4 regions of the Rhizobium sp. NLR8a genome follow, and region 2 is predicted to be linked to each of the others. Evidence: riboswitches for the same ligand, from Rfam matches in the RefSeq annotation. Region 2 holds a riboswitch; each other region holds the start of a gene.
What was found. Region 2 has a riboswitch for cobalamin ahead of bluB (5,6-dimethylbenzimidazole synthase). Riboswitches for the same ligand answer to the same signal wherever they lie in the genome.
Positions count from the first base shown of each region.

Region 1: it holds a riboswitch for cobalamin, as region 2 does, so the genes downstream of both, nrdH (glutaredoxin-like protein NrdH) here and bluB (5,6-dimethylbenzimidazole synthase) in region 2, are expected to answer to the same signal.
Region 3: it holds a riboswitch for cobalamin, as region 2 does, so the genes downstream of both, cobU (bifunctional adenosylcobinamide kinase/adenosylcobinamide-phosphate guanylyltransferase) here and bluB (5,6-dimethylbenzimidazole synthase) in region 2, are expected to answer to the same signal.
Region 4: it holds a riboswitch for cobalamin, as region 2 does, so the genes downstream of both, HJC04_RS14035 (CbtB domain-containing protein) here and bluB (5,6-dimethylbenzimidazole synthase) in region 2, are expected to answer to the same signal.

Region 1 covers NZ_JABDWI010000026.1:4,854-10,436, reverse strand. Annotated here, with positions in the region: gene HJC04_RS31235 (heavy metal translocating P-type ATPase) at 1-744, shown strand, start outside; cobalamin riboswitch at 1,130-1,356, shown strand; gene nrdH (glutaredoxin-like protein NrdH) at 1,619-1,840, shown strand; gene nrdI (class Ib ribonucleoside-diphosphate reductase assembly flavoprotein NrdI) at 1,854-2,267, shown strand; gene nrdE (class 1b ribonucleoside-diphosphate reductase subunit alpha) at 2,246-4,414, shown strand; gene nrdF (class 1b ribonucleoside-diphosphate reductase subunit beta) at 4,588-5,562, shown strand.
Region 2 covers NZ_JABDWI010000017.1:76,263-81,845, forward strand. Annotated here, with positions in the region: gene HJC04_RS27970 (HAMP domain-containing methyl-accepting chemotaxis protein) at 1-1,013, opposite strand, end outside; cobalamin riboswitch at 1,336-1,523, shown strand; gene bluB (5,6-dimethylbenzimidazole synthase) at 1,565-2,254, shown strand; gene HJC04_RS27980 (DUF2865 domain-containing protein) at 2,258-3,355, opposite strand; gene HJC04_RS27985 (YciI family protein) at 3,615-3,977, shown strand; gene HJC04_RS27990 (RNA polymerase sigma factor) at 3,974-5,212, shown strand; gene HJC04_RS27995 (VOC family protein) at 5,290-5,583, shown strand, end outside.
Region 3 covers NZ_JABDWI010000003.1:56,348-61,930, reverse strand. Annotated here, with positions in the region: gene HJC04_RS05990 (adenylate/guanylate cyclase domain-containing protein) at 1-1,059, shown strand, start outside; gene HJC04_RS05985 (chloride channel protein) at 1,066-2,856, opposite strand; cobalamin riboswitch at 3,083-3,480, shown strand; gene cobU (bifunctional adenosylcobinamide kinase/adenosylcobinamide-phosphate guanylyltransferase) at 3,812-4,333, shown strand; gene cobW (cobalamin biosynthesis protein CobW) at 4,340-5,395, shown strand; gene cobN (cobaltochelatase subunit CobN) at 5,399-5,583, shown strand, end outside.
Region 4 covers NZ_JABDWI010000006.1:354,738-360,320, forward strand. Annotated here, with positions in the region: gene HJC04_RS14025 (bifunctional diguanylate cyclase/phosphodiesterase) at 1-190, opposite strand, end outside; gene HJC04_RS14030 (histidine phosphatase family protein) at 668-1,222, opposite strand; cobalamin riboswitch at 1,279-1,429, shown strand; gene HJC04_RS14035 (CbtB domain-containing protein) at 1,455-1,664, shown strand; gene HJC04_RS14040 (CbtA family protein) at 1,775-2,509, shown strand; gene HJC04_RS14045 (hypothetical protein) at 2,563-3,132, shown strand; gene HJC04_RS14050 (sulfite oxidase-like oxidoreductase) at 3,117-3,779, opposite strand; gene HJC04_RS14055 (sensor histidine kinase) at 3,889-5,583, shown strand, end outside.

The DNA of each region.
Region 1 (5,583 bases), on a different contig from region 2:
CCGCCGGCCTTCGAACTGGAAGCGCTGCCGGGCAAGGGTGTCACCGGCAAGGTCGGCGGCGAGACATTGGATCTCTTGTCGCCGCCCGCCGCCCGCGAGTGCGGGGCGCTGAACGGGGAGCAGGAAGCGCGTATTGCAGGGCTCAATGATGAGGGCAAGAGCGTATCGGTGCTGCTCGTCAATGGCACTGCGGCCGGCCTGATCGCCATGCGCGACGAGCCGCGCGAGGATGCCGGGGCGGGGCTCTCCGCGCTCAAATTGGCCGGTGTCAAGGCGATGATGCTGACCGGCGACAACAAGCGGACGGCGGCAGCCGTCGCCGGCATGCTCGATATCGACTGGCGCGGCGAGATGATGCCCGAAGACAAGCAGCGGGTCGTCGGCGAATTGAAGCGTCAGGGCTTCGTCGTCGCCAAGGTCGGCGACGGCATCAACGACGCGCCGGCGCTCGCCGCCGCCGACATCGGTATCGCCATGGGCGGCGGCACCGATGTGGCGCTGGAGACCGCGGATGCCGCCGTGCTGCATGGACGCGTCGGCGACGTGGCGCGGATGATCGCGCTTTCCAAGCGGACGATGCGCAATATCCTTGAGAATATCACCATTGCGATCGGGCTGAAGGCTGTCTTCCTGGTGACGACGATCGCCGGCATGACCGGGCTCTGGCCGGCGATCCTCGCCGATACCGGTGCCACGGTGCTGGTGACGATCAACGCGCTCAGGCTGCTTCGTGTACGGGGATGAATGTTTTGCCGGTGGCGGTTTGAAGACCAGCGATTCGGGGCCGGTCATCCGTTAGGTCGGCGCTCAGTTTGCTGACAAGGTCTCATGCTCGGCCTTGTGCCGAGCATCTCACCACTGCAATTATCTGGCAGGAAAGCTCTTATTTTCAGAATGGACCTGGGTGGATCGTCGGCACAAGGCAGCACAAGGCCGAGGATGACGTCGCGGGTTTTGCGTCGTCTATCCGCAGCCTGGCAGCTGGCTATAGGCCAGCCCCACCACGGTCATCTCCAAGCCTGTTTTCGTTAAGCTTTCGTTGTCCATGTTTTTCACAGGAATGCAGCGATTTCAAACCTGCCGTAACGCAATGCACAAACCATCCGTTGACGTGAATTACGATTCGCGTACTATATCTAGTGTTCAAGGTTCCTTCGATTCGTGAGGATCGCGGGCTAAGACGGGAATACGGTGCGCTGCGCCATCATGGTGCGACAATGCCGGAGCTGCCCCCGCAACTGTAAGCGGCGAGCAACTGTCCGATTTCAGGTCACTGGAGCATGATGCTCCGGGAAGGCTGGGGCAGGGTGCTTCGACCCGTGAGCCAGGAGACCTGCCTCGAACGAAACGTCCACGGGCGGGGTGTCCGGAAGGTCGCGTGCATGAAGCGGAATGATCCGTGTCTGTTGCGCTGCCCCGAACGTCCGCATGAGCATTTCGGGGGTTTGAAGTCATGTCGAGAACATCAAAGCCGCCGCCCGTGCACATCCTGCGAGGGATGATGTCGGGCGTTTAAAGCGCCAACTTTGCCAGATCATTATCAAGCGTTGCCCCGGACGTCGCACGGCGCCCGATCCCAGTCCTGTGTCCTGCATTCACTGACATCACGAGGAAGATGATGAGCGTTACCGTTTACAGCAAGCCGGCCTGTGTCCAATGCACGGCCACTTACCGCGCCCTCGATCGCCTGGGCGTCGATTATGAGATCGTCGATATTTCCGAGGATGCCGAAGCGCTCGATCGCGTGCTTGGCATGGGCTACATGCAGGTTCCGGTCGTCGTTGCCGGCGAGCAGCATTGGGCGGGCTTCCGCCCCGACATGATCAGCGCGCTCTCCTGACCGGAGAAAAGCGGTGGGGCTGATCGTCTATTATTCCAGCCGATCCGGGAACACCCATCGTTTCGTCGAGAAGTTGGGATTGCGCGCGACGCGCATTCCCGTCGGCGCTGAAGACATCCACATTCGCGAACCCTATGTGCTGATCTCGCCCACCTATTGTGGGGACGGCGGCCCAGGGATCGTCAAGGGCGCCGTGCCCAAGCAGGTGATCCGTTTCCTCAAAGAGGCGGAAAACCGCTCCAACATCCGCGGCGTGATTGCCGCGGGCAACAGCAATTTTGGCGAGACCTACGGGCTTGCCGGCGACGTCATCTCGAAGAAGTGCCAGGTGCCGTACCTCTACCGGTTCGAGCTCCTGGGAACAGCCGAGGATGTCGCCAATGTCAAAGACGGGATGGGACGATTTTGGACACGGGAACAAATCTGACGCGGGATACAGGCGCAAAACCACTTAAAGCGGCCGAAACACTCGACTATCACGCACTGAACGCGATGCTGAACCTCTATGACGATGAGGGCAGGATCCAGCTCGACAAGGACCGCATGGCGGCCAAGCAGTATTTCCTGCAGCATGTGAACCAGAACACCGTGTTCTTTCACAATCTCCGGGAAAAGCTCGATTACCTCGTGACCGAGGGCTATTACGAGCGGGAGGTTCTCGACCAGTATTCCTTCAATTTCGTCCGCGGCCTGTTCGATCAGGCCTATGCGCGGAAATTCCGCTTCCCGACCTTCCTCGGCGCTTTCAAATATTACACCAGCTATACGCTGAAGACCTTCGACGGAAAGCGCTATCTCGAGCGCTATGAGGACCGCATCTGCATGGTGGCGCTGACCTTGGCGCGGGGCGATGAGGCGCTTGCCCGTGACATGGTCGACGAGATCATTTCCGGGCGTTTCCAGCCGGCGACGCCGACTTTCTTGAATGCCGGCAAGAAGCAGCGCGGCGAACTCGTTTCCTGCTTCCTGCTGCGGGTCGAGGACAATATGGAATCGATCGGCCGGTCGATCAATTCGGCACTGCAGCTATCGAAGCGCGGCGGCGGCGTGGCGCTGTCGCTGACGAATATCCGCGAGGCCGGCGCGCCGATCAAGCAGATCGAGAACCAGTCCTCCGGCATCATCCCGGTGATGAAGCTCTTGGAAGATAGCTTCTCCTACGCCAACCAGCTCGGCGCGCGCCAAGGCGCGGGCGCGGTCTATCTCAACGCGCATCATCCCGACATCATGCGTTTCCTCGACACCAAGCGCGAAAATGCCGATGAGAAGATCCGCATCAAGACGCTGTCGCTCGGCGTCGTCGTGCCTGATATCACCTTCGAGCTCGCCAGGAACAATGAGGACATGTACCTGTTCTCACCCTATGACGTGGAGCGGGTCTACGGCGTACCCTTCACCGAGATCTCGGTGACGGAAAAGTACCGGGAGATGGTGGCGGACGCCCGTATCTCGAAGAAGAAGATCAAGGCGCGGGAATTCTTCCAGGTGATCGCCGAAATCCAGTTCGAGAGCGGTTACCCCTACATCATGTTCGAGGACACGGTGAACCGGGCGAACCCGATCGCCGGCCGCATCTCCATGAGCAATCTCTGCTCGGAGATCCTGCAGGTGAGTGAGGCGAGCGAATATAATGACGACCTCTCCTATAAGGATCTCGGCAAGGACATTTCCTGCAATCTCGGCTCGCTGAACATTGCAGCGGCGATGGATTCAGCCGATTTCGGTAAGACGATCGAGACCTCGATCCGGGCGCTGACGGCGGTGTCGGACATGAGCCATATCGCCTCGGTTCCCTCGATCGAGAAAGGCAATGACGAGAGCCATGCGATTGGCCTCGGCCAGATGAACCTGCACGGCTATCTCGCCCGCGAACGCATCTTTTACGGCTCCGAGGAAGGCGTCGATTTCACCAACATCTATTTCTATACGGTGACCTACCACGCGATCCGCGCCTCGAACCTGCTGGCGGTCGAACGCGGCACCAGCTTCAAGGGCTTCGAGAATTCGAAATATGCCTCGGGGGAATATTTCAACAAATATACGGAGCAGGAATGGAAGCCGGCGACCGGAAAGGTGCAGGCGTTGTTCGACAAATCAGGCATCCCCGTTCCGACGAGGGAAGACTGGCTTGCGCTGAAGAAGGCGGTGATGGCCTCCGGCCTCTATAACCAGAACCTGCAGGCGGTGCCGCCGACGGGATCGATTTCCTATGTCAACCACTCGACCTCCTCGATCCATCCGATCGTCTCGAAGATCGAGATCCGCAAGGAAGGCAAGATCGGCCGCATCTATTATCCGGCGCCGTTCATGACCAGCGACAATCTCGACTTTTACCAGGACGCCTATGAGATCGGGCCGGAGAAGATCATCGATACCTACGCGGCGGCGACCCAGCACGTCGATCAGGGCCTGTCGCTGACCCTGTTCTTCCGCGACACGGCGACGACGCGCGATATCAACAAGGCGCAGATTTACGCCTGGAAGAAGGGCATCAAGACAATCTACTACATCCGCCTTCGCCAGATGGCGCTGTCGGGCACCGAGGTGCAGGGGTGTGTGTCTTGTACGCTGTGATTTGATTTCGGCCGCGAGCCTTTGCGCGAGTGGCCCCTCATCCGCCTGCCGGCACTTTCTCCCCGATGGGGAGAAGACATCTGCGGCAAGCGCGACATCCCCTTTCCCCTCGGAGAGAGGGTAGGGTGAGGCGGCTGCGAACGCCAACAATCTATTGGAAAGACATCATCATCATGAACATAGCCGTAAAGCCGATCAGCCGCGTCCGCGCCATCAACTGGAACCGCATCGAGGACGACAAGGATCTCGAAGTCTGGAATCGCCTCACCGGCAATTTCTGGCTGCCGGAGAAGGTGCCGCTGTCGAACGATATCCCCTCCTGGGCAACCCTGACTGCGGCCGAGCAGCAGCTCACGATCCGGGTCTTCACCGGATTGACGCTGCTCGACACGATCCAGAACGGCGTCGGCGCCGTCAAGCTGATGGAGGACGCGGCAACACCGCACGAGGAGGCAGTGCTCTCCAATATCTCCTTCATGGAGGCGGTGCATGCACGCTCCTATTCCTCGATCTTCTCGACGCTCTGCCTGACGCCAGATGTCGACGATGCCTATCGCTGGTCGGAAGAGAATGAATTCCTGCAGCGGAAATCGGCGCTGATCATGGAGCAATATGCCTCCGGCGATCCCTTGAAGAAGAAGGTCGCGAGCGTCTTCCTCGAGAGCTTCCTGTTCTATTCCGGCTTCTATCTGCCGATGTACTGGTCGAGCCGGGCAAAGCTCACCAATACGGCCGATATGATCCGGCTGATCATTCGGGACGAGGCGGTGCACGGCTATTATATCGGCTACAAGTTTCAGCGCGGACTGGAGCTGTTGTCCGAAGAGCGCCGGCAGGAGATCAAGGATTTCGCTTTCGACCTCTTGCTCGAACTCTACGACAACGAGGCGAGATATACCGAGGCGCTCTATGACGGCGTCGGGCTCAGCGAAGACGTCAAGAAGTTCCTGCATTACAACGCCAACAAGGCGTTGATGAACCTCGGCTACGAGGCGCTGTTCCCGACTGAGGCCTGCAAGGTCAATCCGGCGATCCTGTCGGCGCTGTCGCCGAATGCCGACGAGAACCACGACTTCTTCTCCGGCTCCGGGTCCTCCTATGTCATCGGCAAGGCAGTGGCTACCGAAGATGAAGACTGGGATTTCTGAGACTTAATTGCAGTCTCCCCT
Region 2 (5,583 bases):
ACGGAAGCGATCTTTATCTCTGTCAGCGCGGCTGCGACGGCCTGGACCATGTTGTTGAAGTCCTGCCGCAATTTATCGAATTCAGGGCCGAGATCGGCAAGCTGGATCGAGAAGTCGCCGGCGGCCAGTCTTTCCAATGCGTTCGCAAGAGTGGTCATCACCAGCCGTTGCCTGTTGCCGGCTTCTTCCGTCAGCAATGCGTTGCGGGCCCGTTCGGCGTCGAACGAGGCGGTCTGCTCGGCAGTGACTTGCTCTCTTTCGACCTTTGCGATCGCCTCGTGACGGAAGACCTCCAGCGCACGGGCGAGGAAGCCGATTTCGTCGCCATTCTCCTTGTAGGCGACGGAGGAGGCGAGGTCGCCATTCTGCAGCGCGCCAATTCGTTTGCTGAGGATCCTGAGCGGCCTGCCAACGAGGCTGCGCATGGCGAGGAGGAAAGCGATGACGGCGAGAGCGGTGATGGCGGACTGCGTGAGCAGCGAAACGAGGACCTTCTGGCGGACTTCGGAAGTGATTTTTTCGACAGACCAGTTCGTGACGATGTAGCCGGTTGTCTTGCCCGACTTGTCCAGCGGCAGCGGCGCGATAATCGTGACCAAACCGGCGGACATTCCGCTGTCATCGATCGTCGTTTTGTCGGGTTTTGCGCTGAGGCGGGTCGCCAGGTCGGCCGGCGTTGGCAAACCGGAAACGCCGTCGCGGGTCCAGCTGTCGACGGCAGCGAGCTCTGCGTTGAATGCGGCAAATTGCACAAGATCGAGCGAGGGATCGTCACGATACAGCGAATAAGCCTCGCGAACGGCGTTCGCCTTGCCCCATTTGACGCCGCCGGCGGCCAGAGATGCAAACTGCTCCGCATCCTTGGACCAATTTGCGTGGGCGCCATCAACCAGCGCCCGGGTTTCATACATCCATGTATAGGTGGCCAAGGCGGAAATGCCGCAGAGATTGACGGCAACGATAATCGCCGCCAGCTTGGCTGTCAGGGGCATCGTTTTCAAGAATTGGAACATCCGTGGAGCCTGGAATTGCGGCTCGGTCGACCATCTTCGCGACCGGCATATCAGCACGGCATCGACGCTGACGGTCACATCACGAGCGCTCATGCCCATGTCGGAGTTTGCGACCCAAAACGCGCAAAGGCAGTGTGGATTTGATGTGTGAATAAATCATAAAGTAGAGGAGGATGGGCGGGCACACAGAGGCTGTTTCCTCCTGCGACCAAAAGATCGCCGAGGAGGGGGTTGTCTGCCCGGTGATCCGCCCCTCGATCAGCCATATGCAGCCGTGGTTTCAGGTTCGGTCTGCGTGCACTTGCCGCCGCGTCGGTTTCCTGAAATAGATGCGCCGTCAGGTGCCCGCCGTCCAGGCGGGAGAATCGGGAATCCGGTGCAAGGCCGGAACGTGCCCAACGCTGTAAGGCCGACGTCTGCCGCTTCATCGCGCCACTGGCTTTTGCCGGGAAGGCTGCGGCAGATGGATGAAGCCAAGTCAGAAGACCGGCCTGGCGAGATAGACCCAACCCGCGCGGACGGCGGGCGGTTGCGTTGTTGGGGATTTGACGATGCGACCCTTTGATGCGGATGCCCTTTCGGCGGCGTCCGGTTTTTCGCTGGCCGAGCGCGAAGCCGTGTATCACGCGATCATGACGCGGCGTGACGTGCGCAGCCAGTTCCTGCCCGATCCGTTGCCCGACGACATCGTGGCGCGGCTCCTGACAGCCGCCCATCATGCGCCGTCGGTCGGCTTCATGCAGCCATGGAATTTCATTCTGGTGAATAGTCCAGCTGTCCGTGCGCGCGTGCGCGACGCCTTTGCCAACGCCAACGAAGAGGCGGCGTCGATGTTCGAAGGCGAGCGGCGGCAGGCCTATCGATCCCTCAAGCTCGAAGGCATCGTGGAGGCGCCGCTCGGCATATGCGTGACCTGCGATCCCACTCGCGGCGGCAGCGTGGTGCTGGGACGGACGCACAATCCGCGGATGGATTCCTATTCGACCGTTTGCGCCATCCAGAACCTCTGGCTTGCGGCCCGCGCCGAAGGGGTCGGCATCGGCTGGGTCAGCATCTTTCGTGAAGGCGACCTGAAATCAATTCTCGGCATACCCGAGCATATCGAGGTGGTCGCCTGGCTATGCGCCGGCTTTGTCGATCGGCTTTATGATGAACCGGAACTCTCGGTCAAAGGCTGGCGGCAGCGGCTGCCGCTCGAGGAACTGGTTTTCCACGACGGATGGGGACGCAACGACCCTTAGCAATTACTGCTGTTGTGGTTGCGGGCCCGGCGTCGCCGGATTGGCAAGGTCGATCGAGCCCTGGTCGCCAGCAAGGAATTGCGGGCCGACCTGACGGACCTTGTTCTGCGTGGGGTCGTAGGGACGTTCGGGAACGGATGGCTGCGGCGGGACTGCTGCTGCCGCAGTATCTTTCGCCGGCGGATTGGTGCGGACCGTCGTGATCGAGCCCTGCTGCGGCGGTTCGCTCAGGGTCTGCTTGCCGCGCATCTCCTCGTAATAGGCGGTCAGATTGCAGGCGCAGGTATTTTTCTCGCCGGGAGCGCGGTTCTTGTAGGCAAAGGCGTTCTTCATGGCGCTATAGGGCGCGCCTGTTGCGACCGAGATCATGTTCGAGGCTTCGGTGCTGGTCACGTCGCGATAGAAGAGCTCGGTCTCGATGCCGGGGCACATCTTGGCGCAGGTCTGCGCATCGCGGCCGAAATCGACCGAGGTGGTGTTCGAGCTGATCGGGAAGAAGCCGCCGTCGCAGCTGCGAACGCAAATGGTGCTGACCGGCGAAAACATTTCGGCCCTCGGCAGGCCGTAAAATGGATCGGCCTCTTCACCGCCGCCAAGCGGGATGAAGGTGTCGGTGCGCATCGCCTGTTCCTCGACGCTTGGGGCAGGATCGCTGGCGCTGCGCTCGGTCGGGGCATAGAAATTGTCGCTGCTGCAGCCATTGCGTTCGAGTGCCGCCGTCAATTCCCGGCGCGCGTCGTCATCGCCGGCCTGGCTGCGCAACTCGTCGCGCTGATCCTGGAGATAACGGATATTGTCGACCATCCGGGCTTCGGCATCAGAAAGCTCGGCGCAAAAATCGGCATTCTCGCCGCCGATCACCACCATGCTACCCGAGGTGCAGCCATAGCTGCGCAGATCGTTGCGGACCTTGCGCAGCTCGAGGTTCTGCTCGGCGATTGCGCTGGCATATTGGCGCGCTTCCTGCCCGTTATTGTTGCCGATCGATCGTGGTAGGTCGGCCAGGCGACCACGCAGGTCGTTGCAGACGGCGCTGCTCTGTGCGGCAGCCGGCGATGCCAGCGCAAGCACAAGAGCAAGAGACAGGTTTCGGCGTTTCACGGCATCGTCCGGAAGTGAGAAAGTGTCGATCGGTCAAAGGTGGCGTCCATTCGCCGTACCTTGTCTCTTAAGGTATTTCTCTTAATAAGCTTGGATCAATTCCTAGCGCATTTTCGGGATTTTATCCAGAAGATGCGGGCAACAGCGTTGCCCCGGCGACGGACACTGCAGCCGTTAACAGCAGTTCCCTTCTTCATCCGAATTGTTATTCTCCCAGCTCGCTCCTGCTGGGGATTGGTTTTCACTGGGGATAAAGCAAATGCGCTACATGCTGATGCTGCATGCGGACGAAGCTGCCGGGAAGTCCATAGCGCCCGAGGACATGGCGCGCTTCATGGGCCAGATGTATGCCTATCAGCAAGCGCTGGAGAAAGCGGCAGCATTCGTCTCCAGCAATGCCCTGGTCGGTTCCTCTGAGGCGAGTGTCGTTCGCGTTCAAGGGAATGACGTCAGTGTTCTGGACGGCCCTTATGCGGATGTTCGCGAACAGTTCGGTGGGTACTTTATCATAGACGTTGCCGATATGGACGAAGCCAACAAATGGGCGGCGCGCTGCCCTGCTGCGTCCTGGGGAACGGTTGAGGTTCGTCGCATCAGGGATGCGTCGGAACATGCAGGATGACGGTTTCGGGTTCCACCGTTGCCCGAGGTGTAGCAGAGCGAGTGGCGCGCGAGAGCTATGGTCGCCTCGTCGCCTATCTTGGCGCGCGCTTGGGTGATATCGCGTCCGCCGAGGATGCGCTCGCGACTGCTTTCCTCACGGCTCTCGAAAAATGGCCTGTCGATGGCGTGCCCGATAACCCCGATGCCTGGCTGTTGACGATCGCGCGCAGGCGCAAGCTCGACGACTGGCGCAAGGACAAAGTGAAGGCGAAGAGCGCCGATCGTCTTACCCTCATCGCCGAGGAACTCTCGGCAGCGGCGGAAATGGATGAGGAAATTGCGGACAGGCGACTGGCGCTCATGTTTGCCTGCGCACATCCTGGCATCGATGCCTCCGCGCGAACGCCGCTGATCCTCCAGACCGTGCTGGGCCTGACCGCTGCAGACATCGCCGCGCGGTTTCTCGTCTCTCCAAGGGCCATGGGCCAGAGGCTCGTAAGAGCCAAGGCGAGGATCAGGGATGGGAAAATTCCGTTCCTCGTGCCGGAAAAGGAGGAACTATCGCACCGGCTGCCGCCGATACTCGCCTCCATCTACGCCGCCTATACCAGCGGGTGGATGGACATCGACAGGGCGGAAGCGCTTGGACAAGAGGCAATCTGGCTTGCAAGCGTGGTCGTATCCCTGCTTCCGCACGAGCCGGAGCCGAAAGGTCTTCTTGCGCTGATGCTTTATACGGAGGCGCGGCGATCATCCCGCAGGGGCCCCTCCGGTGCATTCGTACCGCTGGACAGCCAGGATGTCGGACTTTGGGATCACGAGCAATTGCGCCTCGCCGAGGGTCTCCTGCGAGACGCCAACGCAAAGGGTGCGACTGGCCGCTACCAGATTGAGGCGGCCATCCAATCTGCCCATGTCGTGCGCCGTTTGAGCGGCATCTCAAACTGGCAGGCCGTCGTTTCCCTCTATGATGTGCTGGGCAGGATTGCTCCGTCGCCCGTCGTGACGCTCAATCGGTCCGTGGCTCTCGTGCGGATAGGGCAGGCGGACGCGGCCCTTGGTGACATATATGCGCTTGCCGGCGACCCGCGAATGGCCGACTACCTGCCGTACTGGACGGCCCGAGCGCAAATTTGCGCCGATCTCGGAAGGCATGTCGAGGCGGCGGAAGCTTTCACGGTCGCTATCGGATTGTGTTGGTCGGAGGCAGAACGGCACCACCTTGAAGAACAGCGCTCAAAAGTTTTGTGTTGACTGCGAGCTTTTTTGCGCGGCCTGTCGAAATCGAGAACTCCTGCACGACATCCATTTGTCCAACAAAGGAGTACGACATGACCACCACTTCAATAGCAGTACAGAGCATCTTCGCTTCCGCCACCGTTTCCGACTTTGACGAGGCACTCATCTGGTATGAGAAGCTCATGGGGCGCCCAGCAGATAGCAGGCCGATACCAGGCATGGCTCAGTGGCGTAACATGGGTGGGGCCGGCCTGCAGGTCTGGAAGGATGACAAACGCGCCGGCAACGGGATCATAACGATCGTCGTCCCCGAGCTCGAGGTTGAGCTCGAAAGGCTTTCGCGTCAGGGCTTGCAACTCGCCAACAAAATCGAAGGCGACTTTGGG
Region 3 (5,583 bases), on a different contig from region 2:
GCAAGCATCCGCATGCCGTCCCTGCATCCGATGTATCGCGGCGTCGCGGCCAATTTCATGCGGGGCGGTGAGACTGTTCTCGAGAATGCGGAGCACGGCAGCGAGACCGAGCGCAACTTCGAGAAGACGCCGATATTCTATCTTCTGAACCGCGGTGAGAAGACGGGGCGGTGGAACCTGGCGAAAGGCGAGGGTCTCCACTATGGCGAGCTCCACGAATTTGCGCTTGCCGGTGGCACGGACCATGTGGTCAATCTTTTCGAGTTCCCGAAGGAAGTCGCGCTGCGCGGGCTCGGTTTCTCTCTGACGAGCGATTCTCCGGGCGGATTTTCAGATGATCAACTGGCGATTATCGATGAGCTTTTCCCAGCGCTGGGGCTTGCCGCTTACCGTGTCGCGGTTTCCAAGACCGCGACCGATATCCTCGCCGTCTATACCGGCGCCAGGACGAGCGCGCGCATCCTTGCCGGTGAAACCCGCAGGGGAATGGGCGGCTCCATCGATGCTGCCATCCTGCTTGCCGACCTCCGCAACTTCACGGCGCTGACCGAGGCCTATCAGCCGGGGGAGATCGTCGGCTTTCTCAACGAGCACTTCGAACTGATCGACCGGCACGTCGAGGAAAATTCCGGCGAGATCCTCAAGTTCATGGGCGATAGCGTGTTGGCAATCTTTCCGACGGACGCCGAGGATCCGCAAAGGGCTTGCAAGGCCGCATTGGCTTCGGCGCAGAACCTGCTGAGGGCAAACGAGGAGCTCAATCGCGAACGGACGCTGGATGGTGGCCCCGATATCGGTATTGATGTCGTCTTGCATCTCGGCGAGGTTTTTTACGGAAATGTCGGCGCCCAGGGCCGGCTGGACTTCACCGTGATCGGCAGGGCCGTCAACGAGGCGTCGCGGCTTGAAAAGCTGTGCGGAACGCTTGAGCAGCCCCTGCTGCTGTCAGAAAGCTTCGCAGCGACCTGCGCCGTGCCCTGCGACTATCTCGGCGCTTTCGATCTGCGCGGCGTTTCGAAGAGAGCCGACGTTTACAGGCTTGCCCGCGCCGCTTCTTAGGCTCGCTCAAATCTCGCCCGACACCTCGCGGCGGCGCCGGTCGAGTTCTTCGCTGTAGCGGCGCAGCGTGTGGCTTTCGCTGAGCTGTCCCACCACCTTGCGCTCGATCAGATTGTTGACGACGGCGAGCGCTTCGCTTTCGCTCCTGTCGAAGATCGCCGCCGCCTGCTTTGCATTCATCTGCGGCTGCAGGAAATCATTGCGGTAGCGGACGAAATCGGCAAGCCTCTGGCTCTCGTCCTGGGCGTCGGTCGGATTGGCGTAGATCTCGGGCACGAGCACGAGGCCAGCATATTTTTCGTTCTCCTCTATGAGAATGACGCGTTGGGTTGAGCCGATCGGGAAGGCCTTCTTGAAGTCTTCCAGCGAGATATCGGCCTTTGCCGTCTTCACGTCGGCGCGCATCAGCTTGTTCACCGTCAGATTGCGGATCCAGCCAACGTCGTGGGCGCTGCGGATGCTTTCGCCGCGCAGGTGGAAGCGCCATGTGGCGAAGGAGTAGCCGAAGGTCGAGCGCACGACGAGCGAGGAGGTGATGACGGCGGCAAGAACCAGTGCCGTGATCGGGAAATCGCCAGTGATTTCGAGCGCCAGAAAGGTCATCGTCAATGGCCCGCCAATGACGGCGACCGCCAGGGAACTCATCCCGACCACGGCATAAATGACCGGCGTCAATGTCGCATCGGCGAAATAGGGGCCGCAATAAGCAAAGAGCTTGCCGAGCAGGGCGCCCATGAACAGCGAGGCGAAGAACAGCCCGCCTCTGAAACCGGAGCCGATCGAGATCGCCGAGGCAAGGGATTTCAGGAGGAAGAGACCGATCAGCGCCGGGATTGCCACGTCGCGGGAGAGGTTCAGATGCAGCGCGCCGTGGCCAGCCGAGAGCACCTGCGGCGAAATCATCGCCAGAAGCCCGACGATAATGCCGCCGAGCGCCGGGCGAAAGGGCGGGGCAATCGAGCTTTTGCGCGCCACCTCCTCGACGAAGGCCACGCCCTGCATGAGGAGGATGCCAACGCCGGCGCAGAAGACGCCGAGCAGCAGCGCCGGGATATAATCGGCCGGCACGACCGAGCCGAAGCTGCCGATATCGATGGTGAAATCGCCCTCGGCAAGCAACCTTGCGATGAGGGTTGAAACGAGGGCGGAGACGACGACCGGGGTCAACGACACGATGGTGTAGGTGCCGATGATCAGCTCGAAGGCGTAGAAGGCGCCCGTCAGCGGCGCGTTGAAAGCGGCGGCGATGGCGCCGGCCGCGCCGCAACCGACGAGTATGCGCAGGTCCGAGCGGCGCAGCTGCAGCTTGAGGCCGAATTTGGAGGCAATGCCGGCGGCGAGCTGGGTATAGCCGGCCTCCAGACCGACGGAGGCGCCGAAGCCGTTGGAGATCAGGTTCTGCACGGCAACGATGATGCTGTCGGTCAACGAGAGGCGGCCGCCATGCAGCGCATTCGCCTCGATCGGGTCGACCATCGGTTTCTTGCGCCGTTTGGCGAGGACCAGAAGCAGCAGGCCGAGCAGGGTACCGCCGATGACCGGGGCGGTAAGCAGCAGCATCTTGTCCTCGATGACCGACGCGCTCAACCTTTCGCTGTCGGCGATGCCGAAAACTAGCTGGTGCAACTCGTTGGAGACATAGCTCATGCCGGTCACGGCAAGACCCGAGGCGATGCCGACGATGGCGCCTGCCAGCGACAAGCCAACTTCGCTGCGGCGCGTCAGGGCGCGCAGCCGGCCCGGATCGAAGAAAACACGCAGCGTGCGCAGGCGGCGCCGATCCAATTTCATAAGCATGGCTAGACAACTAGGCGATGAGAGGCCGGGTCAAGGGCGGAGGTGCAGTCGCCTTGCAACGCAATTGCGGCGAAAAGCCGACGGTCGGGTCAAATATTTATGACTTAAGTCGCTGATAATAGACGATATTTCCGGTAGGGTCAGTGGTGTTGGCCGATCTTTTGCGCAGTCTGGAGCTGGAGCGGTTGCGAAGGTCGGTTGACTTCACCCCCCGGCTTGCCTAACCATCCCAGGGATAACGGATGGTTCCGGATCGGCATTTCGCCTTCCGGATGAAAAGGGAATGTGACGGGGCGGACCCACATCGGGCGCCTTCATCACAGCCGACCCCGCGACTGTAGAGCGGTCAGGGTCTTCCATCCGGCATCGAACCCTTTCGGCCGGCGGGCTGCAATCGTGCAGGCGGGCGGGATGGGCGGCATGCCGGAAAAGCCACTGGAAATGCATGGTGATCAACCGGGGTCGGACGCCTCTATCTCTACGAATCGTCCACCTTTTCACCGAGGCAGCCGGGAAGGCGAGGCAGATCCGCTGGCACGATCAGGGGCGACTGGACTTCCGGTTCGCCCCGATCGCCGCCGATAACCGCGAGCCAGGAGACCTGCCTTCCGTGCCGGGCGAAAAGCCCAACCCTGGGCAAGAGACCCGCTGCCAGCACGGAGGTTGTTTTGGCTGAACGATTGAATTCAGCGCCGCCTCTGGTGGTGCGCTTGGAAGGTGACTTGCAGATGCCGCCGCCGTCCGGCACGGGGCCGCTGGGAAGGAGTTTCCTTTCCTCCCTCATTCCTGTGCTTGTCACAGGAATCCAGCGGGCCCAAGTCCTTGGGCACAGGAGAATCCCTTCACGGCAGCATAGAATTATTCACGGCGCCGACGCGCCGTGGCTGGATTCCTATGACAAGCACAGGAATGAGGTGGGGCGGGGTACCGCATCCGGTCATAGGACTGTCTGGGCATGACGGCTGCCCCCTCCCACACCCTCATCCTCGGCGGCGCCCGTTCCGGCAAATCCCGTTTTGCCGAAAATCTCGTTATGGCAAGCGGCGACGAGCGCCACTACCTCGCCACCGGCCGTGCCTGGGACGAGGAGATGCAGACGCGTATTGCCCAGCACAAGGCCGATCGCGGCCCTTCCTGGACGACGCATGAGGAGCCGCTCGATCTTCTCGGCGTGCTTGCCGCGATCGACGGCGAGGGGCGCATTGTGCTTGTCGATTGCCTGACGCTCTGGGTGACCAACCTGATGATGGCGGAGCGCGAGATGGCTGTGGAATTTGCCGCGCTCGCTGATTTCCTGCCTGGCGCCAAGGCGCGGCTGGTCTTCGTTTCCAACGAGGTTGGCCTCGGCATCGTGCCTGACAATCGGATGGCGCGCGATTTTCGCGATCATGCCGGACGGCTGCACCAAATAATCGCGGCGCAGGCCGACGAAGTCTATTTCATCGCGGCCGGTCTGCCGCTGAAAATGAAGGGTTGAAGTTCCATGATCCAGCAGAAAATCCCCGCAACCGTCATCACCGGCTTCCTTGGCGCCGGCAAGACGACGATGATCCGCAACCTGCTCACCAATGCCGGCGGCAAAAAGATTGCGCTTATCATCAACGAATTCGGCGATCTCGGTGTCGATGGCGAGGTGCTGAAGGGCTGCGGCGCGGAGAATTGCAGCGAGGACGACATTATCGAGCTCACCAATGGCTGCATCTGCTGCACCGTCGCCGACGATTTCATTCCAACGATGACGAAGCTCCTGGAGCGCGAACAGCGGCCTGACCATATCGTCATCGAAACCTCCGGCCTCGCCCTGCCGCAGCCGCTGGTCTCCGCCTTCAACTGGCCTGATATCCGCACCCAGGTGACCGTCGACGGCGTCATTACGGTTGTCGACAGTGCGGCCGTTGCCGCCGGCCGTTTCGCCGATGACCATGCTGCTGTCGAGGCGGCGCGCGTCGAGGACGACTCGCTCGATCATGAGAGCCCGATCGAGGAGCTGTTCGAAGACCAGCTCACATGCGCCGATCTCATCGTCCTCAACAAGACCGACCTGATCGATGGGGATGGCCTGGGCCGCGTGAAGAACGAAGTCGCCTCCCGCATCGCCCGCAAGCCGGTCATGATCGAGGCCAGGAATGGCGAGGTGCCGGCAGGCGTGTTGCTCGGCCTCGGCATCGGCGCGGAAGACGATATCGCCAACCGCAAATCCCATCACGAGCTGGAGCACGAGGATGGGGCGCCACACGACCACGACGAGTTCGACAGCTTCGTTGTCGAACTCGGCGCTGTTTCCGATCCGAGGGGCTTTGTCGAGAAGCTGAAGGGCATCATCGCCGAGCATGATGTGCTGCGCCTCAAGGGCTTCATCGACGTCTCGGGCAAGCCCATGCGCCTGCAGCTGCAGGCCGTCGGCAGCCGCATCGACCAGTATTTCGACCGCGCCTGGGCAGCGGGCGAGGCGCGCCGCACGCGCCTTGTCGTCATCGGCTTGCACGAAATGAACCAGGGCGCGGTGCGCAAGGCGATTGAAGCGCTCGTTCAAGGATAATCGATGCATCTGCTTCTGGCCCAGCAGGGAACGATCAGCGACGGCGAAGAGGCAATCGACCTCGGCCAGTCGCCGGGCGATATGCTGTTCATTTCGGCTGCCGACACCGAACTTGCCGCGGTCGCTACCGCCTATCGCGGGTGCGAGGGAATGCCGCGTTCGCTGAGGCTCGCGAATCTGATGAGCCT
Region 4 (5,583 bases), on a different contig from region 2:
TGAAGCTCATGGTGCCGGCGATGCCGAGTCCCAGAACGAGCTTGTCGGCGCCGTATTCACGGAAAGCGGTCATGAAGGAAACCAGGCTGTCGTCGAACCGCAGCAATGTAGCTAGGAGCCAGAGGGTAATCCCCAAACCGACGATCGACATGCATTGCCTTCCGGCTCTGCTCTGGAAAAACACCGGCATTATGCCTTCTCCAACTCCACCCGCGCCGAGATATCACGAAAGTCTGAAATGTTCGTTGAAACCAGAAGGCGAATTATCGGAGGGGGCGGTTTGCAGTGAGCCGCCGGCAGACGGATAGCGTTGCGATGCGGCCAGGACCGGCACTGCGGCTGTTTCGCCGGTCCCGTTCAGGAAGAATGTTGCTACAGGTGATTGGGCCGAAAAGATGCCCAGAAGAACGAAGGCGAGCGTGCTGACGCATCGCTCGCCTTTTCCAGTGCTTCAGGCGGTGACGATCAGCAGCGGAACGCTGAGGATGAGACCGGCCAAAACCGTGAACGTGGCGACGCGCATCAACCGCAGGCGCCGTGTACGCTCTCCACTCCAATCATATGTCATTCTTCCATCTCCTTGGGACAAGGAAGTAGTCCCCGCAAAACCGGGTTCAACAGCAATGACGCGATTTGCTTGTGCAAGGCTGGATAAAATAAGGAATCTCTAATGCTGGAAGCGCAGCGACCAGCGGCTTCCGTTGCTGGTCATCCGAAGGATGGCGAGTGGCTCGACGTCGCTCAGCCAGAAGGAGGAGGGTGGCGCCTGAAGCACGTGGGCGACTGCAGCCCGGATGACGGCCGCGTGGCTGATGGCGATCACGTGACCGCTTCGGGCGGACTGGGCATCCATCCAGCCAGCGACGCGCTTTCGCAGGTCGAAAACACTCTCGCCGCCGTGAGGGGCCACCCCCGGCTCGGTCATCCAGGCCGTGAGGTTTTCCGGCTCTTCCGCCTCGATCGCCTCGATCGGCCTGCCAGCCCAGCGGCCATGGTCGCAATCTCGAAGCGACGGATCAATCTGCGCTTCGAGACGGAGCGCCTCAGCCGTCTGGAGGGCGCGCATGGCGGGGCTTGTGACAATACGATCGGCGTGGGGGAGGGCGGCCATCCTGGCTGCTTCTTCCACGGCCTTTTCTTCCAGCGGTTCGTCGAGCGGAAACTGGGCCTTGCGGTTCGCCGACGTCGCGCCGTGGCAGATCCAGGTGAGGCGCATATTCACGATTGTTCTGATCTCCGATGACGGGATGGGGACGGCCTTTGCCGGCTTCGTGAAGTTTCGTTGACAGTCTCTTCGGCGTGCAGATATAACCGTGCTGTTGCGGGTTTGGAAGCCGGTGGAAATCCGGCGCGGTCGCGCCACTGTGACCAGCGTGTCGAAACTTCTTCACGCTGGAAGTCAGACCCTGCCGCACAACACTCTTTCGACTGAACGCGTCATTCCGGAGGAATACATGTCTGACACCACTTTCGCGCCTGTCGCGGCGCCGGCGCCGATCCCTGTAGGGGAAATCCTTCCCTGGGCGATCTTCGGCGGTCTGCTGATGCTCATCGTTCTTTATTTCGTCGGCACCGAGGAGGGCGCGATGGCGCTGTTCAACGGCATGTATGTGCACGAATTCGTGCATGACGGCCGCCATCTCCTCGGATTTCCCTGCCACTAAAGCGCATCGCGATCTTTCGGATTCGCTTCTCGCGCTTTAGGTCTTTGTTTTACGCATGTCGTTATCGCAAAACCGCTGCACAGTTTTGCGCGACAAGGGGGAATACTGACATGGTTGGAAAGCTTCTGCTTCGCGGCATGCTCGCGGGCCTGATTGCTGGCATCCTCGTTTTCGCCTTCGCCCATACCTTCGGCGAGCCGCTGGTCGATGCGGCAATCGCCTTCGAGGAAGCGAGCGCCCAGGCGGCGGGCGAAGCTGCCGAACCTGAAATCGTCAGCCGGGCCACGCAGGCCGGCCTCGGCCTTTTCACAGGCGTCATGGCCTACAGCATCGCCGTCGGCGGGCTTTTTTCGCTCGCCTTCGCCTTCGTGCACGGCCGCTTCAGCAGCCTATCGGCGCGCGGCACCTCGGCCGTCATCGCCATTGCCGCCTTCGTGGCGGTCGTGCTCGTTCCCGCCATCAAATATCCGGCCAACCCGCCGGCTGTCGGCAATCCCGATACGATCGGCGCCAGGACCGAACTGTTCTTCCTTATGATCGTTGTTTCGCTCGCGTCGCTGATTGCCGCGATCGCGCTGTCGCGCCGCCTTGGCGAGCGCTTCGGTCTCTGGAACGGCGCGATTATCGCCGGCGTCGCCTATCTCGTCTTCATCGGCTTCGTGCTTTATCTGCTGCCGCCGATCAATGAGGTGCCCGAGAATTTCTCGGCGATCGTGCTCTGGCGGTTCCGCACGACCACGCTCGGAATGCACGCGATCCTTTGGGCAACGCTCGGTCTGGTTTTCGGAGCGCTGGCCGAAAGACGTCTTGCCGCCAAGAGCGGTCTGCGGCCGGCGTTCCGGTGATGCGGCATATCGGCAGGTTTGCTTTTCTCGGTCTCATCGCGAGCCTGTTGCCAATGTTTATCGGAAATGCTCTCGCTCATGGGAGCAACTCTGGCGGCTCTCATCCCGGGCTCGATATTCCGGCAATTTCCCACGGCGAGATGGCGGTCATTTCGGAGTATCGCAGCAGCATCAGCATGCTGGCGTCGCGGGCGGCCGATACGAACGAATCGTTCCGGCGTGTCCTGAACTACTCGGAAATCCAGTATTCCTATTGCCTCTGGGGCCGGATGCCGGGCAGCGTGACGGACGAGGAAAGCCCTTTCAACGAATGCGCCCATGCCTATCTCGCGGCGACGAAAGCCGTGCTGATGGCGATGCGTGAGATGCCGCGAGAGGCAACCGCGGCGGGCGAAATCATCTCGGCCATCGACGCCGACATGGCGGGCCGCGGACTTGCCTTCATCACCTGCCAGTTCAGCGGTGAGGCTTTCAACACCGCCGATATTATCAAGCCGAGCTGGAGCAAGGTGCCGCTTCATCCTGCCAGCATGGCGTCACTGACGGGGTTGGCCGCTCTGTTCGGTCTGGCCGTTCTCGCGCTTCGTCGCGTCTCGCGGCCGAAGGCTCAGTCGTCGGAATAGCGCTGCTCGCTCCACGGATCGCCATACATATGGTAGCCGTTCTTTTCCCAGAAGCCGGCCTCGTCGGCGGCGATTAACTCGATGCGGCGCAGCCATTTGGCGCTCTTCCAGAAATAGAGATGCGGCACGACGAGCCGCAACGGGCCTCCGTGCTCCGGTGTCAGCGGCAGGCCTTCCCAGGAGGTCGCCAGGATCGCATCCTCGGCGGCGAAATCGGCGAGCGGCAGATTGGTGGTGTAGCCGTCGTAGCTCGTCAGCATCACGTAGGCTGCTTCCGGCCTCGGCATGGCGCGATCGAGCAGATCCCGCGTCGAAACGCCGTTCCATTTGTTATCGTAGCGCGACCAGGTGGTGACGCAGTGGATGTCGCTGATCCTGGTGCTCTGCTGGATCGCCTGGAATTCCGTCCAGGTGAGGGTGAGTGTCGTTTCGACCAGGCCGCGTACTTCAAGCCGCCAGCTCCCGGTTGAAATGACCGGTTGCTGGCCGAGATCGAGCACCGGCCAGTTCTTGACGAGGTGCTGGCCGGGCGGCAGGCGCTCGGCCTCGGGACGGCTGATGCGGCCGGTCAGGAACTTGCCCTCGGATGCCCAGCGGCGCTTGGAGTTTGTGAGCTTGCTGTCGGCGGGCGTCTGGTCGTCGCTCATGAACGGGTCTCCTTGCGGTGCAGCAATAGGACATCCGTCCCTGCCGAGTGTCAAGTTTCGGCGAGCTCTTGGAAATCTTCGCTTGCCTCATTAGACTGAGCCGTCGGGCATGCCTTGCTGGGGAGTGAAGGCAGAAAGGGAGGAGCCGGATCTGTCTTCGAGATATCGTGCTACCGCGGCGCTGCTGCTGGTGCCGCTCGTCATCTTCGCCTTCTTCACCTATGGAAGCGCGATTGCGACGCGCGCCTATATGGAGGAGGCTTCCGCTCAGGCGGGAACGGCGCTACGCCTTGCCGTCTCGGCGCTCAGCGGCCACCTCAACCGCTACGAGGCGCTGCCGGCGCTGATCGCCGATCACGACGATATCAAGGAACTGGTCAGCGCGCCCGACGACATGGCACTGCGTGATGCGGCCAATCTCTATCTCAAGGAGATCAACGGGCTCTTAAAATCTTCCGACATCTATGTGGTGAAGCCGGACGGGGAGACGATCGCGGCGAGCAATTACGATGGACCGGGGAGCTTCGTCGGCCAGAATTTCAATTACCGGCCTTATTTCCAGGAGGCGATCGAAGGCCGGCAGGCGCGGTTTTATGCTCTCGGCACCACATCGCTAAAGCGCGGCTACTATTTCTCTGCCCCGATCAGGGTCGGCGCGGATATTCGCGGTGTCATCGTCTTCAAGGTCGATATCGACATGATCGAATCCTCCTGGAGCGGCGGCGAATACAAGATCTTCGTCTCCGATCCCGAGGGCATCATCTTCATGTCCGGCAGCCCGGAATGGCTCTATGGCGCGATCCTGCCGCTGACGGCCGACCGTATCGCCCGCACCGAGGCGTCGCGGCGCTATGCCAATGCGAAGCTGACGGCGCTGCCGGTGACGCGTCATCGCTTCGAGCCGCATGATCTGATGACGCTTGCGAGCGATCGGGGCGCAAGCGAGTATCTGGTGCTGTCGCATTATATGCCGGCCGAGGACTGGACGGTGAATGTGCTGATGGAGACGAGTTCCATCCGCGCCCAGGCGCGCACCGCGCTTGTCGCCGTCTTTCTCATCCTTTGCATCGCAGGCCTTGCTGTGGCGGTCATTCGCCAGCGGCGGGCGCGGCTTGCCGAGCGCATGTTGATGCAGGCCGAAGCGCGGGGCGAGCTGGAGCGGCGGGTGGAGGAGCGCACGGCGGATCTTGCCCGCGTCAACAGCCGCATCGAGGAGGAGATCGCCGAGCGGCGGTTGACCGAGCAGCAGCTTCGCCAGACCCAGGCCGATCTCATCCAGGCGGGCAAACTCGCCGGGCTCGGGCAGATGTCGGCTGCCCTTTCGCATGAATTCAATCAGCCGCTCGCCGCCGCCAAGACCTATACGGACAGCGCTGCCGTTCTGATCGATCGAGGGCGAACGGAGGAGGCGCGCGACAATATAAGGCGGATCGGCGGGCTGATCGACCGCATGGCCTCGATCAGCCGGCACCTGCGCAACTTCGCCCGCAAACCGAATGAGAAGCTCGGGCCGGTCCCCCTCGACGAGGCGATGCGCGACACGCTGGAGATCATCGCCTGGCGGCTGAAGGCGGCGGACGCCGAGCTCCGGCTCGATCTCGGAACGCGGCCGCCGGTGGTGCGCGCCGGTTCGGTACGGCTGCAGCAGGTGCTGGTGAATGTGATCTCCAATGCGGCCGATGCGGTTGAAGGACTGGATGACAGGCGCATCGAGGTTTCGGCCTTCGAGGCGGCCGGCAAGGTGGTGCTGACGGTGCGCGATCACGGACCCGGGGTGCCGGCGGCAATCGCCGAGCGCATCTTC